Regions from separate parts of the Turicibacter sp. TJ11 genome, predicted to be linked through region 2. Evidence: a T-box and tRNA genes for the amino acid it is inferred to sense, from the RefSeq annotation. Region 2 holds a T-box; the other regions hold tRNA genes.
What was found. The T-box of region 2 lies ahead of pheS (phenylalanine--tRNA ligase subunit alpha). A T-box ahead of a tRNA ligase gene usually reads a tRNA of that ligase, here a tRNA-Phe.
Positions count from the first base shown of each region.

Region 1: it has a tRNA-Phe gene. The T-box ahead of pheS (phenylalanine--tRNA ligase subunit alpha) is inferred to sense a tRNA for this amino acid. The anticodon was not compared.
Region 3: it has a tRNA-Phe gene. The T-box ahead of pheS (phenylalanine--tRNA ligase subunit alpha) is inferred to sense a tRNA for this amino acid. The anticodon was not compared.

Region 1 is NZ_CP069349.1:1,816,946-1,821,199, reverse strand. It holds rRNA gene JRC48_RS08755 (23S ribosomal RNA) at 1-1,075, shown strand, start outside; rRNA gene rrf (5S ribosomal RNA) at 1,127-1,235, shown strand; tRNA gene JRC48_RS08745 (tRNA-Asn) at 1,245-1,321, shown strand; tRNA gene JRC48_RS08740 (tRNA-Glu) at 1,337-1,413, shown strand; tRNA gene JRC48_RS08735 (tRNA-Val) at 1,420-1,495, shown strand; tRNA gene JRC48_RS08730 (tRNA-Thr) at 1,509-1,584, shown strand; tRNA gene JRC48_RS08725 (tRNA-Tyr) at 1,588-1,672, shown strand; tRNA gene JRC48_RS08720 (tRNA-Gln) at 1,682-1,756, shown strand; tRNA gene JRC48_RS08715 (tRNA-Lys) at 1,762-1,837, shown strand; tRNA gene JRC48_RS08710 (tRNA-Leu) at 1,879-1,967, shown strand; tRNA gene JRC48_RS08705 (tRNA-Arg) at 1,977-2,053, shown strand; tRNA gene JRC48_RS08700 (tRNA-Pro) at 2,059-2,135, shown strand; tRNA gene JRC48_RS08695 (tRNA-Ala) at 2,151-2,226, shown strand; tRNA gene JRC48_RS08690 (tRNA-Met) at 2,255-2,331, shown strand; tRNA gene JRC48_RS08685 (tRNA-Ile) at 2,344-2,420, shown strand; tRNA gene JRC48_RS08680 (tRNA-Ser) at 2,439-2,531, shown strand; tRNA gene JRC48_RS08675 (tRNA-Met) at 2,549-2,624, shown strand; tRNA gene JRC48_RS08670 (tRNA-Asp) at 2,629-2,704, shown strand; tRNA gene JRC48_RS08665 (tRNA-Phe) at 2,713-2,788, shown strand; tRNA gene JRC48_RS08660 (tRNA-Val) at 2,795-2,870, shown strand; tRNA gene JRC48_RS08655 (tRNA-Lys) at 2,876-2,951, shown strand; tRNA gene JRC48_RS08650 (tRNA-Leu) at 2,958-3,041, shown strand; gene ahpC (alkyl hydroperoxide reductase subunit C) at 3,368-3,931, shown strand.
Region 2 is NZ_CP069349.1:214,874-219,127, forward strand. It holds gene rpoD (RNA polymerase sigma factor RpoD) at 1-540, shown strand, start outside; gene JRC48_RS01005 (class I SAM-dependent methyltransferase) at 552-1,229, shown strand; gene JRC48_RS01010 (Nif3-like dinuclear metal center hexameric protein) at 1,231-2,337, shown strand; T-box leader at 2,416-2,620, shown strand; gene pheS (phenylalanine--tRNA ligase subunit alpha) at 2,668-3,696, shown strand; gene pheT (phenylalanine--tRNA ligase subunit beta) at 3,715-4,254, shown strand, end outside.
Region 3 is NZ_CP069349.1:1,355,944-1,360,197, forward strand. It holds gene JRC48_RS06315 (hypothetical protein) at 1-42, opposite strand, end outside; gene JRC48_RS06320 (CoA-disulfide reductase) at 126-1,460, opposite strand; tRNA gene JRC48_RS06325 (tRNA-Gly) at 1,563-1,636, opposite strand; tRNA gene JRC48_RS06330 (tRNA-His) at 1,643-1,718, opposite strand; tRNA gene JRC48_RS06335 (tRNA-Trp) at 1,721-1,794, opposite strand; tRNA gene JRC48_RS06340 (tRNA-Pro) at 1,808-1,884, opposite strand; tRNA gene JRC48_RS06345 (tRNA-Asn) at 1,891-1,967, opposite strand; rRNA gene rrf (5S ribosomal RNA) at 1,974-2,082, opposite strand; tRNA gene JRC48_RS06355 (tRNA-Leu) at 2,092-2,180, opposite strand; tRNA gene JRC48_RS06360 (tRNA-Lys) at 2,218-2,293, opposite strand; tRNA gene JRC48_RS06365 (tRNA-Gln) at 2,299-2,373, opposite strand; tRNA gene JRC48_RS06370 (tRNA-Val) at 2,384-2,459, opposite strand; tRNA gene JRC48_RS06375 (tRNA-Phe) at 2,466-2,541, opposite strand; tRNA gene JRC48_RS06380 (tRNA-Asp) at 2,550-2,625, opposite strand; tRNA gene JRC48_RS06385 (tRNA-Met) at 2,749-2,824, opposite strand; tRNA gene JRC48_RS06390 (tRNA-Ser) at 2,842-2,934, opposite strand; tRNA gene JRC48_RS06395 (tRNA-Met) at 2,948-3,024, opposite strand; tRNA gene JRC48_RS06400 (tRNA-Thr) at 3,047-3,122, opposite strand; tRNA gene JRC48_RS06405 (tRNA-Glu) at 3,131-3,207, opposite strand; tRNA gene JRC48_RS06410 (tRNA-Asn) at 3,218-3,294, opposite strand; rRNA gene rrf (5S ribosomal RNA) at 3,301-3,409, opposite strand; tRNA gene JRC48_RS06420 (tRNA-Leu) at 3,419-3,507, opposite strand; tRNA gene JRC48_RS06425 (tRNA-Lys) at 3,545-3,620, opposite strand; tRNA gene JRC48_RS06430 (tRNA-Gln) at 3,626-3,700, opposite strand; tRNA gene JRC48_RS06435 (tRNA-Tyr) at 3,711-3,795, opposite strand; tRNA gene JRC48_RS06440 (tRNA-Thr) at 3,799-3,874, opposite strand; tRNA gene JRC48_RS06445 (tRNA-Val) at 3,888-3,963, opposite strand; tRNA gene JRC48_RS06450 (tRNA-Glu) at 3,970-4,046, opposite strand.

The DNA.
Region 1 (4,254 bases), 1.0 Mb from region 2:
GGGCTGACGCCTGCCCGGTGCTGGAAGGTTAAGAGGAGAGGTTAGCGCAAGCGAAGCTTTGAATTGAAGCCCCAGTAAACGGCGGCCGTAACTATAACGGTCCTAAGGTAGCGAAATTCCTTGTCGGGTAAGTTCCGACCCGCACGAAAGGCGTAACGATCTGGGCGCTGTCTCAACAAGAGACTCGGTGAAATCATAGTACCTGTGAAGATGCAGGTTACCCGCGACAGGACGGAAAGACCCCGTGGAGCTTTACTGTAGCTTGATATTGAGCACTGGTGGCACATGTACAGGATAGGTAGGAGACGAAGAAACCAGGACGCCAGTCTTGGTGGAGTCGCTGTTGGGATACTACCCTTGTGTTACTGGGGTTCTAACCCGTGGCCCTCATCGGGTCAGGGAACAGTGTCAGGTGGGCAGTTTGACTGGGGCGGTCGCCTCCCAAAGAGTAACGGAGGCGCCCAAAGGTTCCCTCAGAATGGTTGGAAATCATTCGAAGAGTGTAAAGGCAGAAGGGAGCTTGACTGCGAGACCTACAAGTCGAGCAGGGACGAAAGTCGGGCTTAGTGATCCGGCGGTACCGAATGGAAGGGCCGTCGCTCAACGGATAAAAGCTACCCCGGGGATAACAGGCTGATCTCCCCCAAGAGTTCACATCGACGGGGAGGTTTGGCACCTCGATGTCGGCTCATCGCATCCTGGGGCTGTAGTCGGTCCCAAGGGTTGGGCTGTTCGCCCATTAAAGCGGTACGCGAGCTGGGTTCAGAACGTCGTGAGACAGTTCGGTCCCTATCCGTCGTGGGCGTAGGAAATTTGAGAGGAGCTGTCCTTAGTACGAGAGGACCGGGATGGACACACCGCTGGTGTACCAGTTGTTCTGCCAGGAGCATCGCTGGGTAGCTACGTGTGGACGGGATAAACGCTGAAAGCATCTAAGCGTGAAGCCCCCCTCAAGATGAGATTTCCCATTCGAAAGAAGTAAGATCCCTTGAAGACGACGAGGTGGATAGGTCAGGAGTGGAAGTGTGGTGACACATGGAGCGGACTGATACTAATCGATCGAGGACTTAACCAACGAAACTGAAGAAGATATCTAGTTTTGGAAGATTAACGAATCTTTCAGAGGTCTAGTGATGATGGCAAGGAGGGCACACCTGTTCCCATACCGAACACAGCAGTTAAGCTCCTTAGCGCCGAGGGTAGTACGCAAGTGCGAGAGTAGGACGTCGCTGGGCCGAATAAATGCCTCAATAGCTCAGTTGGTTAGAGCACTTGACTGTTAATCAAGGGGTCCTAGGTTCGAGTCCTAGTTGGGGCGCCATTAAATAAACTTAATGGCCCGTTGGTGAAGCGGTTTAACACACATGCCTTTCACGCATGCATACACGGGTTCGAATCCCGTACGGGTCACCATTAAGTGGAGGATTAGCTCAGCTGGGAGAGCATCTGCCTTACAAGCAGAGGGTCGGCGGTTCGAGCCCGTCATCCTCCACCATAATTAAATAACAGCCGGAATAGCTCAATTGGTAGAGCAACTGACTTGTAATCAGTAGGTTGCGGGTTCAAGTCCTGCTTCCGGCACCAGTTGGTGGGGTAGCGAAGTGGCTAAACGCGGCGGACTGTAAATCCGCTCTCTCCGAGTTCGGCGGTTCGAATCCGTCCCCCACCACCACTTAAATGATGGGCTATAGCCAAGCGGTAAGGCAACGGACTTTGACTCCGTCATGCGCTGGTTCGAATCCAGCTAGCCCAGCCAATGATGTCCTGCTAGCTCAGTTGGTAGAGCATCTGACTTTTAATCAGAGGGTCAGAGGTTCGAGTCCTCTGCAGGACACCATTTTTATGAAAAGATAAGGTGCGTGCCTTGAAATAAAAAATGCCTGGGTGGCGGAACTGGTAGACGCACAGGACTTAAAATCCTGCGGGTGGTGACACCCGTGCCGGTTCGATTCCGGCCCTAGGCACCAACTTAAAAAGCGCCCATAGCTCAATTGGATAGAGCGTTTGACTACGGATCAAAAGGTTAGGGGTTCGACTCCTCTTGGGCGCGCCATAAAACGGGAAGTGGCTCAGCTTGGTAGAGCACCTGGTTTGGGACCAGGGGGTCGCAGGTTCGAATCCTGTCTTCCCGACCATTAAAATAATATCATGGGGACTTAGCTCAGCTGGGAGAGCGCCTGCCTTGCACGCAGGAGGTCAGGGGTTCGATCCCCCTAGTCTCCACCAATTAAATTGAATAAAAGCAAACAAATCAGGCGGAGTAGCTCAACTGGCTAGAGCGTACGGTTCATACCCGTGAGGTTGGGGGTTCGAGTCCCTCCTCCGCTACCATGAGAAAGACCCGGACCCTTAGCTCAGTTGGTTAGAGCTATCGGCTCATAACCGATCGGTCGTAGGTTCGAGTCCTACAGGGTCCACCAGTTTGCTAAAAGATATACGGAGGAATACCCAAGTCCGGCTGAAGGGATCGGTCTTGAAAACCGACAGGGCGTGAAAGCGTCGCGGGGGTTCGAATCCCTCTTCCTCCGCCATATATATCAAAAAACATCGCGGGGTGGAGCAGTTGGTAGCTCGTCGGGCTCATAACCCGAAGGTCGCAGGTTCAAGTCCTGTCCCCGCAACCAAAAAGGTCCAGTGGTGTAGCGGTTAACATGCCTGCCTGTCACGCAGGAGATCGCGGGTTCGATTCCCGTCTGGACCGCCATTTAAGAAGGCTTGGTAGCTCAGTCGGTAGAGCAAAGGACTGAAAATCCTTGTGTCGGCGGTTCGATTCCGTCCCAAGCCACCATCAAGTGGAGGATTAGCTCAGCTGGGAGAGCATCTGCCTTACAAGCAGAGGGTCGGCGGTTCGAGCCCGTCATCCTCCACCATAAAAGTCCTGCTAGCTCAGTTGGTAGAGCATCTGACTTTTAATCAGAGGGTCAGAGGTTCGAGTCCTCTGCAGGACACCATTTTATGCGGGTGTGGCGGAATTGGCAGACGCGCTAGATTTAGGCTCTAGTACCTTTGGTGTGCAGGTTCAACTCCTGTCACCCGCACCATTTATTTAAATAAACTTAGGTAAGATTTTTATAAGTTTTATCTTTTTTTATTTTCAGAAAAAAATATACCATTGCATATTAAAGAAACCAGTTATATTTAAATAACTGGTTTTTTTATATTATTTTAGTAGATTAATAAGATCTATTTGACACACAATCTAAGACATCAATCGTTTTTCTTGTGTTTACGAGATAATGATTGATGTCTTTTTTATTTAGGATATAAACTAAGTGAATTATTAGAAGTTTATCTGTTGACTTTATATTGAAAGAAATATATAATAACAATATCGATAATGATTACTATATATGAGGAGGAAATAATTATGTCATTAATCAATACTGAAGTTAAAGAGTTTGCTGTTCAAGCATATCATAATGGAGATTTCAAAGAGGTTACTTTAGAATCAGTCAAAGGAAAATGGTCTGTATTCTTTTTCTATCCAGCAGACTTTACATTTGTTTGTCCAACTGAATTAGGAGATTTAGCTGATAACTATGCTAAATTCCAAGAAATTGGGTGTGAGTTATATTCTGTATCTACAGATACTCACTTCGTTCACAAAGCATGGGCAGATGCTTCTGAAACAATCGCAAAAATTCAATATCCAATGTTAGCTGATCCAACTGGTAAGTTAACTCGTGATTTTGAAGTGATGATTGAAGAAGAAGGTTTAGCATTACGCGGAACATTCATTGTAAATCCAGAAGGAAAAATTAAAGCATATGAAATCCATGATAATGGAATTGGACGTAATGCTGAAGAGTTATTACGTAAGGTACAAGCTGCACAATTCGTTGCTGAGCATGGAGATCAAGTATGCCCAGCTAAGTGGCAACCAGGTGCTGAAACATTAACACCAAGCTTAGACTTAGTAGGTAAATTATAAGATAACTGATAAAAAAGAGAAGGTATTCTTCTCTTTTTTTATTTGCTTTTTAATAATAAATAATTGTGTTAACTGATGCTAATTAACTAATAACCTATCATATACAGATATGGAATTCAGTTTTTCTGTAAATTCTCAAGTTAGAAGATGTAGGATAATACTAAGATTTTAGAAGTAAATAATAGGATGTATTTATTTAATTAGACAATTTACATACAATAATAAAGTTATCATCATAGTGCTTAATAAATTTTATAGTTAGTATGGTATCTATTACTTGTGATACTCTTATTTTAATAGGAAATTATTTCTTATCAGTCAAT
Region 2 (4,254 bases):
ATTCGCCAAGCGATTACGCGTGCGATTGCAGACCAAGCGCGTACGATTCGTATCCCAGTTCATATGGTTGAAACGATTAACAAATTAGTTCGTATTCAACGCCAATTAGTTCAGGAATTAGGACGTGAACCATTACCTGAAGAAATTTCTGAAAAAATGGGAATCTCACCTGAAAAAGTACGTGAAATCTTAAAAATCTCTCAAGAGCCTGTTTCATTAGAATCACCAGTTGGAGAAGAAGACGATTCACATTTAGGAGATTTTATTCCAGATGCAGATGCTTTATCACCATCTGAATTTGCTTCAAATGAAATGCTTAAAAAAGAATTAGATGATGTGTTAGAAACATTGACTGATAGAGAAGAACGTGTTTTACGTTTACGTTTTGGTTTAGAAGATGGACGTACACGAACACTTGAAGAAGTAGGAAAAGAATTCGGTGTTACTCGTGAGCGTATCCGTCAGATCGAGGCTAAAGCATTACGTAAGTTACGCCACCCATCTCGTAGTCGACGTTTAAAAGACTTCATGGAAGAATAGGACTTAATCAGATGAATTATGAATTATCATTACGTTTACAAACTTGTTTAAATGCTCTAACACCGCTACAAACAGTAGCGGATGTTGGAACAGATCATGCCTACCTACCTTGTGTAGGTATTTTAAATGGAAAATTAAAAAAAGCCATTGCTGCAGACATTGGAAAAGGTCCATTAGAAGCAGCTAAAACAACGATTCAGCGATATGGTTTAACTGAGCAAATTGAAACAAGATTAGGCCCAGGATTAACAGTGCTTCATCCTTCAGAAGTTGAAGGCGTTGTTATTGCTGGAATGGGCGGTAAGCTAATTGTTTCAATTTTAGAAGAAAATTTATTGTTAACGCGATCATTTGAACGACTCGTATTACAACCTAATATCGATGCGAATGTATTACGTGATTGGCTTTCTCAACATCAATTTAACATCATTGATGAAAAGATTGTCTTAGATGAAGGTAAGTTTTATGAGATCATTGTTGCGGTACCCGTTGAGCACTCAATGAATTATAATGAATTAGATATTGAATTTGGTCCAGTTTTACGATTAGATCAGACCAATGAAATCTTCCATGCTAAATGGAGTAAAGAGTTTATGAAGAATCAATCGATTATTGAACAATTACCGACTGATCACCCAAGAGTTGAAAGTTTAAAACAACGTCAGGCTTTATTAAAAGAGGTGTTATAAAATGGTTCTTACGATTTCAGATATCATTAAACAGTTAGAGACGTTATTTCCTAAACATTTAGCTTATGATAAAGATCCGATTGGCTTACATATTGGAAATGTTAATCGTCCGCTAACAAAAGTTTTAGTGACGCTTGATGTCACACAGGCTGTCGTAGAAGAAGCGATTGAATTGGGAGCAAATTTAATTGTTGCTCATCATCCATTTATATATCATCCACTCGCTTCAATTAATACGAATACTCCAAAAGGTAAAATCGTAGAGCTATGTATTAAGAACGATATTTGTGTTTATTCTATGCATACTAATTTTGATATTGCTAAAAACGGGATGAATGATTGTTTAGCTCATGCATTAGGATTAATTCATACGAAACCTTTGATTCCGACTAAACGTGAGGAATATTCAAAACTTATTATTTATGTTCCCGCTACACATCTAGATGTTGTTCGTGAAGTTATGGGAGAAGTGGGAGTTGGACAAATTGGTGCTTACTCACACTGTACATTTACCACTTCGGGCACAGGGGCATTTAAACCTTTACCAGATAGTCAACCTTTCATTGGGCAAGTTGGAGAAATTGAATATGTAGATGAAATGAAAATTGAAGGCGTAGTTAAAACAGCGAATCTTCATCAAGTGATTGAAAAGATTAGAGTGGTTCATCCTTATGAAGAGATGGCTTATGATGTTTATCAATTAAACGTTACGATGCCAAATGAACAATATGGACTAGGACGTATTGGACAACTAGAACAACCGATGGAAGCTGCTGAATACATTAAACACGTCAAACAGTCATTAAATCTTTCACATGCTCGTTTCGTTGGAAACTTAAATAAAAAAATTAAAACAGTTGCCGTTATTGGTGGAAGTGGATCAAGTTACATCGGTCCTGTTAAAGCTAAAAAAGCAGACTTATTTATTACAGGTGACGTTGGATTTCATGATGCACAAGATGCATTAGAGATGGGATTAAATGTTTTAGATGTAGGACACCATGCGGAATGTATTATGAAACAGCATGTCACTCAGTTATTAAATGATTTAATGGGTGAAGTGGCGATCGCTTCAACGTTAAGCACGGAACCTTTCCAATTCGTGTAGTCAGTTTAAAAAATGACTAAATGTCATAAAATATTGTATATTTTTATTAGAATGTATATAATAGAGATAAGAAAAAATAAAAAAACGTTGAATAAGGCGTAGTAATAAGGATTTTGCTATTTAGGGAGAGGATGTCTGAGACTGGAAGCATTCTTATAGTTAAACTTATGAATTCACCTTACGAGTGATGCTAATCACATCCGGTTACGGCCGTTATTCGTTTAAGAGGTTAAGTCTTTTGACTTAGCAATAAAGGTGGTACCGCGTGTGAAACGTCCTTTTTTAAGGACGTTTTTTTATTTTTTAATTTAATAGTTTGGAGGAATTAAGATGCTAGATCGATTAAAACAATTACAAGTCGAAGCTTTATCAGAAGTAGCAACTACCACTGATTTAAAAGAATTAAATGATCTTCGCGTAAAATACCTTGGGAAAAAAGGTCCCATTCAAGAAGTGATGAAAAATATGAAAGACATGGCACCAGAGGAACGTAAAAGTGCTGGTCAAGTTTCAAATGAAGTGAAAACGGCTATTTCACAAGCGATTGAAAGTAAAAAGACAGAATTAGAAGCTTTAGCGATTCAAAAACAATTAGAAAATGAAACGATTGATGTGACATTACCAGGTCGAACAAATCATATTGGAGTCGTACATCCATTACAAGCCGTAACAAATGAATTAGAATCATTATTCATTTCGATGGGGTATACAGTTGAAGAAGGTCCAGAAGTTGAGTGGGATCATTACAACTTCGAACTTTTAAACTTGCCTAAAGGACACCCAGCACGTGATATGCAAGATTCATTCTATATTACAGAAGAGTCGTTATTACGTACGCATACTTCTCCTGTTCAAGCACGTGTCTTAGAAGCTGCTAAAGGTAAAGGACCAATCAAAATTATTTGTCCAGGTAAAGTATACCGTCGTGATGATGATGATGCGACTCACTCTCATCAATTTACACAAATCGAAGGATTAGTTATTGATACAGATATTACAATGGCAGACTTAAAAGGAACGTTATTAGAATTAGCTCGCAAAATGTTTGGTGAAGATCGTGAAATTCGTTTACGTCCATCATTCTTCCCATTTACTGAACCATCAGTTGAAGTAGACGTGACATGTTCAAAATGTTCAGGATGTGGATGTAACATCTGTAAAGGAACAGGATGGATTGAAATTTTAGGTGCAGGGATGGTGCATCCAAACGTTTTAGAGATGTCTGGATTTGATTCTAAAACATATCAAGGATTTGCTTTTGGAATCGGAGCAGAACGTATTGCCATGCTTAAATATGGGATTGAAGATATCCGTAATTTCTATACAAATGATTTAAGATTTATTAATCAGTTTAAGTAAAAATAGGAGGTCGTATAGATGTTAGTTTCAGTCAACTGGTTGAGTCAATATATTGATTTAAGTGACATTGATCCAAAAGAATTAGCAGAAAAAATCACAAGAACAGGAATTGAAGTTGAATCAGTTAATATTTTATCAGATGCAACAAACGTCGTTATTGGATATGTTGAAGAGTGTATTCAACATCCAAACGCTGATAAATTATCTGTTTGCCAAATTAATGTTGGTGGAGAAGAAGGCGTATTACAAATCGTTTGTGGAGCAAAAAATATTGCAGCTGGGCAAAAAGTTATCGTTGCAAAACCAGGAGCTGTGTTACCAGGAAACTTCAAAATTAAAAAGTCCAAATTACGTGGTGAAGTTTCAAATGGAATGTGCTGTTCATTAAAAGAATTAGGAATTGAACAAAAATTAGTACCTCAAGCGTATGCAGACGGAATTTTCGTATGTGCTGAAGATGCTCCAGTTGGAATGGACGCATTAGAATACTTAAAGTTTTATGATACAGTGATTGAACTTGGATTAACTCCAAATCGTATGGACTGTTTATCAATGTAT
Region 3 (4,254 bases), 1.1 Mb from region 2:
ATCATTATAAGTAATAATAGGAGTCATATCATTTTCTTTCATAATAATCCCTCCTTCTACTATAGTATAGTAACTCGCACCACTTTCGTGACAAAAAGGACGTTCAAAAGAACGTCCCTTTAAAATTATTTGGCAACACTACCTGCAATATTTAAAACATCCCAAGTTCTTGCAAATGGTGGAGCATAACATAAATCTAACATCGCTAATTGATCAGTTGTTAATCCAGCAAAAATAGCCGTAGCTAATACATTGACACGTTGAACAGCATCTTTACGGCCAACAATTTGACCTCCTAAAATAACTTTTGTTTTCGCATGATAAATTAATTTGACATTAATTTTTGATTGTCCTGGATAATAAGACGTTTGATTCATGTCTGTGATAAAAATAGTCTTATAATCAATTCCTAAATTAATCGCCTCTTGTTCTGATAAACCAGTACGCCCTGCTTCTAAATCCATTACTTTTAAACAAGCTGAGGCTAATGCGCCATTAAAGGTTTGGTGAGCACCCGCTAAGTTTTCTCCAATAATACGTCCCATTTTATTCGCAACAGTTGCTAAAGGAATATACGCTGGATCATTCTTTAATAGATGATTAATTGTAGCACAGTCTCCAGCTGCATAAATATCATCAATTGAAGTGCGACCTTCATGATCAATAATAATGGCGCCATTTCGTAGCATTTCAATTCCTGTTTCTTTTAAGAAATTAGTATTTGGACGAACCCCCGCCGTAATGACAACAACATCCACGTCAAATGTTTCATCTTTTGTTTTAATTTGTGTCACTGCTTCATCTCCAACTAACTCAGTGACTGTTTTTGATAAGTGTAAATGAACATCATGTGCACGTAACTCTTCTTCTAATAAATCAGTTATTTCCTTATCAAAAGTGTCTACTAAAACACGATCATTTAATTGGAAAACATGAACTTCTTTTCCGTATTGCTTCGCCGCTTCTACTACTTCTAACCCAATAAAACCGGCTCCAACAATAGCTACACGTTTTAGATTTTCATCTGCCATTGCCTGTTTTAAAACCTCTCCGTCTTCCATACTTTTTAATGTGTAAACATGATTGAGATCAACATTTTTAATAGGTGGGATAATTGCACTTGCCCCTGTAGCAATCATTAATTTATCATATGTATCTGTAAATGTTTCTTGAGTTAATAAATTTTTAACAGTAATCGTCTTGTTTGTTGAATCTACGTTTAGAACTTCATGTTCAATATGAACCGTAATTCCTGATGCATTAAACTGTTCTACCGTTCTAGCAATCATCTTTTGAGAATCTTCAAAGAAATTTCCAACAAAATAAGGTAAGCCACATGCCCCAAATGAAACATGTTTTGACTTTTCATATACTGTAATTTGTGCTTCTTTATTAGCACGTCTTAATTTTGCAGCTGCACTCATTCCTGCAGCAACACCACCTATAATAATAACCTTCATAGTTTTCCTCCTTAGATAATAACAAACGCATTATGGGTCTCATTATATTCATATGAATTTTTACCAAAAAAAAACACCCCGAAGGATGTTAATAGATCATATTGGAGCGGGTGAAGAGAATCGAACTCTCACAGTCAGCTTGGAAGGCTGAAGTTCTACCATTAAACTACACCCGCATTTTATGGGGCGACTGATGGGAATCGAACCCACGAATGTCGGAGCCACAATCCGATGCGTTAACCACTTCGCCACAATCGCCATGGCAGGGGTGGCAGGAATCGAACCCACACTAACGGTTTTGGAGACCGCTGTTCTACCGTTAAACTACACCCCTATTATTTAATTAATGGTCGGGAAGACAGGATTCGAACCTGCGACCCCCTGGTCCCAAACCAGGTGCTCTACCAAGCTGAGCCACTTCCCGATATAATGGCGCCCCAACTAGGACTCGAACCTAGGACCCCTTGATTAACAGTCAAGTGCTCTAACCAACTGAGCTATTGAGGCATTTTCGCCTAGCGACGTCCTACTCTTGCACTTACGTACTACCCTCGGCGCTAAGGAGCTTAACTTCTGTGTTCGGTATGGGAACAGGTGTGACCTCCTTGCCATCATCACTAGACTATTTAATTGGTGCCTAGGGCCGGAATCGAACCGGCACGGGTGTCACCACCCGCAGGATTTTAAGTCCTGTGCGTCTACCAGTTCCGCCACCCAGGCATTCTTTATTTCAAGGCACGCGCCTTCTTTTTAAAAATGGTGTCCTGCAGAGGACTCGAACCTCTGACCCTCTGATTAAAAGTCAGATGCTCTACCAACTGAGCTAGCAGGACATCATTGGCTGGGCTAGCTGGATTCGAACCAGCGCATGACGGAGTCAAAGTCCGTTGCCTTACCGCTTGGCTATAGCCCATGATTTTATATGGTGGAGGATGACGGGCTCGAACCGCCGACCCTCTGCTTGTAAGGCAGATGCTCTCCCAGCTGAGCTAATCCTCCACTTGATGGTGGCTTGGGACGGAATCGAACCGCCGACACAAGGATTTTCAGTCCTTTGCTCTACCGACTGAGCTACCAAGCCTTCTTAAATGGCGGTCCAGACGGGAATCGAACCCGCGATCTCCTGCGTGACAGGCAGGCATGTTAACCGCTACACCACTGGACCTTTTTTTGTCTAGTAACACTCGCATAAGACTTGTAAAATTCAATCATTTGTCATAACTAATCGTTATTTCCTCATGCTTTCATTTTCTACGTCTTATGAACGCTCGTTTTTACTTTTCTTTATTGGTTGCGGGGACAGGACTTGAACCTGCGACCTTCGGGTTATGAGCCCGACGAGCTACCAACTGCTCCACCCCGCGATGTTTTTTGATAATTATGGCGGAGGAAGAGGGATTCGAACCCCCGCGACGCTTTCACGCCCTGTCGGTTTTCAAGACCGATCCCTTCAGCCGGACTTGGGTATTCCTCCACATTTTTATCATTGGTAGCGGAGGAGGGACTCGAACCCCCAACCTCACGGGTATGAACCGTACGCTCTAGCCAGTTGAGCTACTCCGCCTAATTTTAATTTTATTAAGTTCTGGTGCCGGAAGCAGGACTTGAACCCGCAACCTACTGATTACAAGTCAGTTGCTCTACCAATTGAGCTATTCCGGCACTTTGAATGGTGACCCGTACGGGATTCGAACCCGTGTATGCATGCGTGAAAGGCATGTGTGTTAAACCGCTTCACCAACGGGCCATTTTTAAAATGGCGCCCCAACTAGGACTCGAACCTAGGACCCCTTGATTAACAGTCAAGTGCTCTAACCAACTGAGCTATTGAGGCATTTTCGCCTAGCGACGTCCTACTCTCGCACTTACGTACTACCCTCGGCGCTAAGGAGCTTAACTTCTGTGTTCGGTATGGGAACAGGTGTGACCTCCTTGCCATCATCACTAGACTATTTAATTGGTGCCTAGGGCCGGAATCGAACCGGCACGGGTGTCACCACCCGCAGGATTTTAAGTCCTGTGCGTCTACCAGTTCCGCCACCCAGGCATTTTTTATTTCAAGGCACTCGCCTTCTTTTTAAAAATGGTGTCCTGCAGAGGACTCGAACCTCTGACCCTCTGATTAAAAGTCAGATGCTCTACCAACTGAGCTAGCAGGACATCATTGGCTGGGCTAGCTGGATTCGAACCAGCGCATGACGGAGTCAAAGTCCGTTACCTTACCGCTTGGCTATAGCCCATGATTTTATATGGTGGTGGGGGACGGATTCGAACCGCCGAACTCGGAGAGAGCGGATTTACAGTCCGCCGCGTTTAGCCACTTCGCTACCCCACCAGCTGGTGCCGGAAGCAGGACTTGAACCCGCAACCTACTGATTACAAGTCAGTTGCTCTACCAATTGAGCTATTCCGGCTATTATTTATTTATGGTGGAGGATGACGGGCTCGAACCGCCGACCCTCTGCTTGTAAGGCAGATGCTCTCCCAGCTGAGCTAATCCTCCACTTTATGGTGACCCGTACGGGATTCGAACCCGTGTATGCATGCGTGAAAGGCATGTGTGTTAAACCGCTTCACCAACGGGCCTGTTCCGTTCGCTACTTCTTTAGTTTACCAAGTTTGTCGTTTTTTGTCAAACATTTTTTTAAAAAACTTTTTTTTAAATCGTTTTTTATCTTCCAAATTTGACACTCAATTAGTTTATCATTTTCACTTTTTTGTGTCAACATCTTTTTTAAAAAATATTATTACTATCATACACGATCCTGATTCATAAGAGACAATGCATTAATAT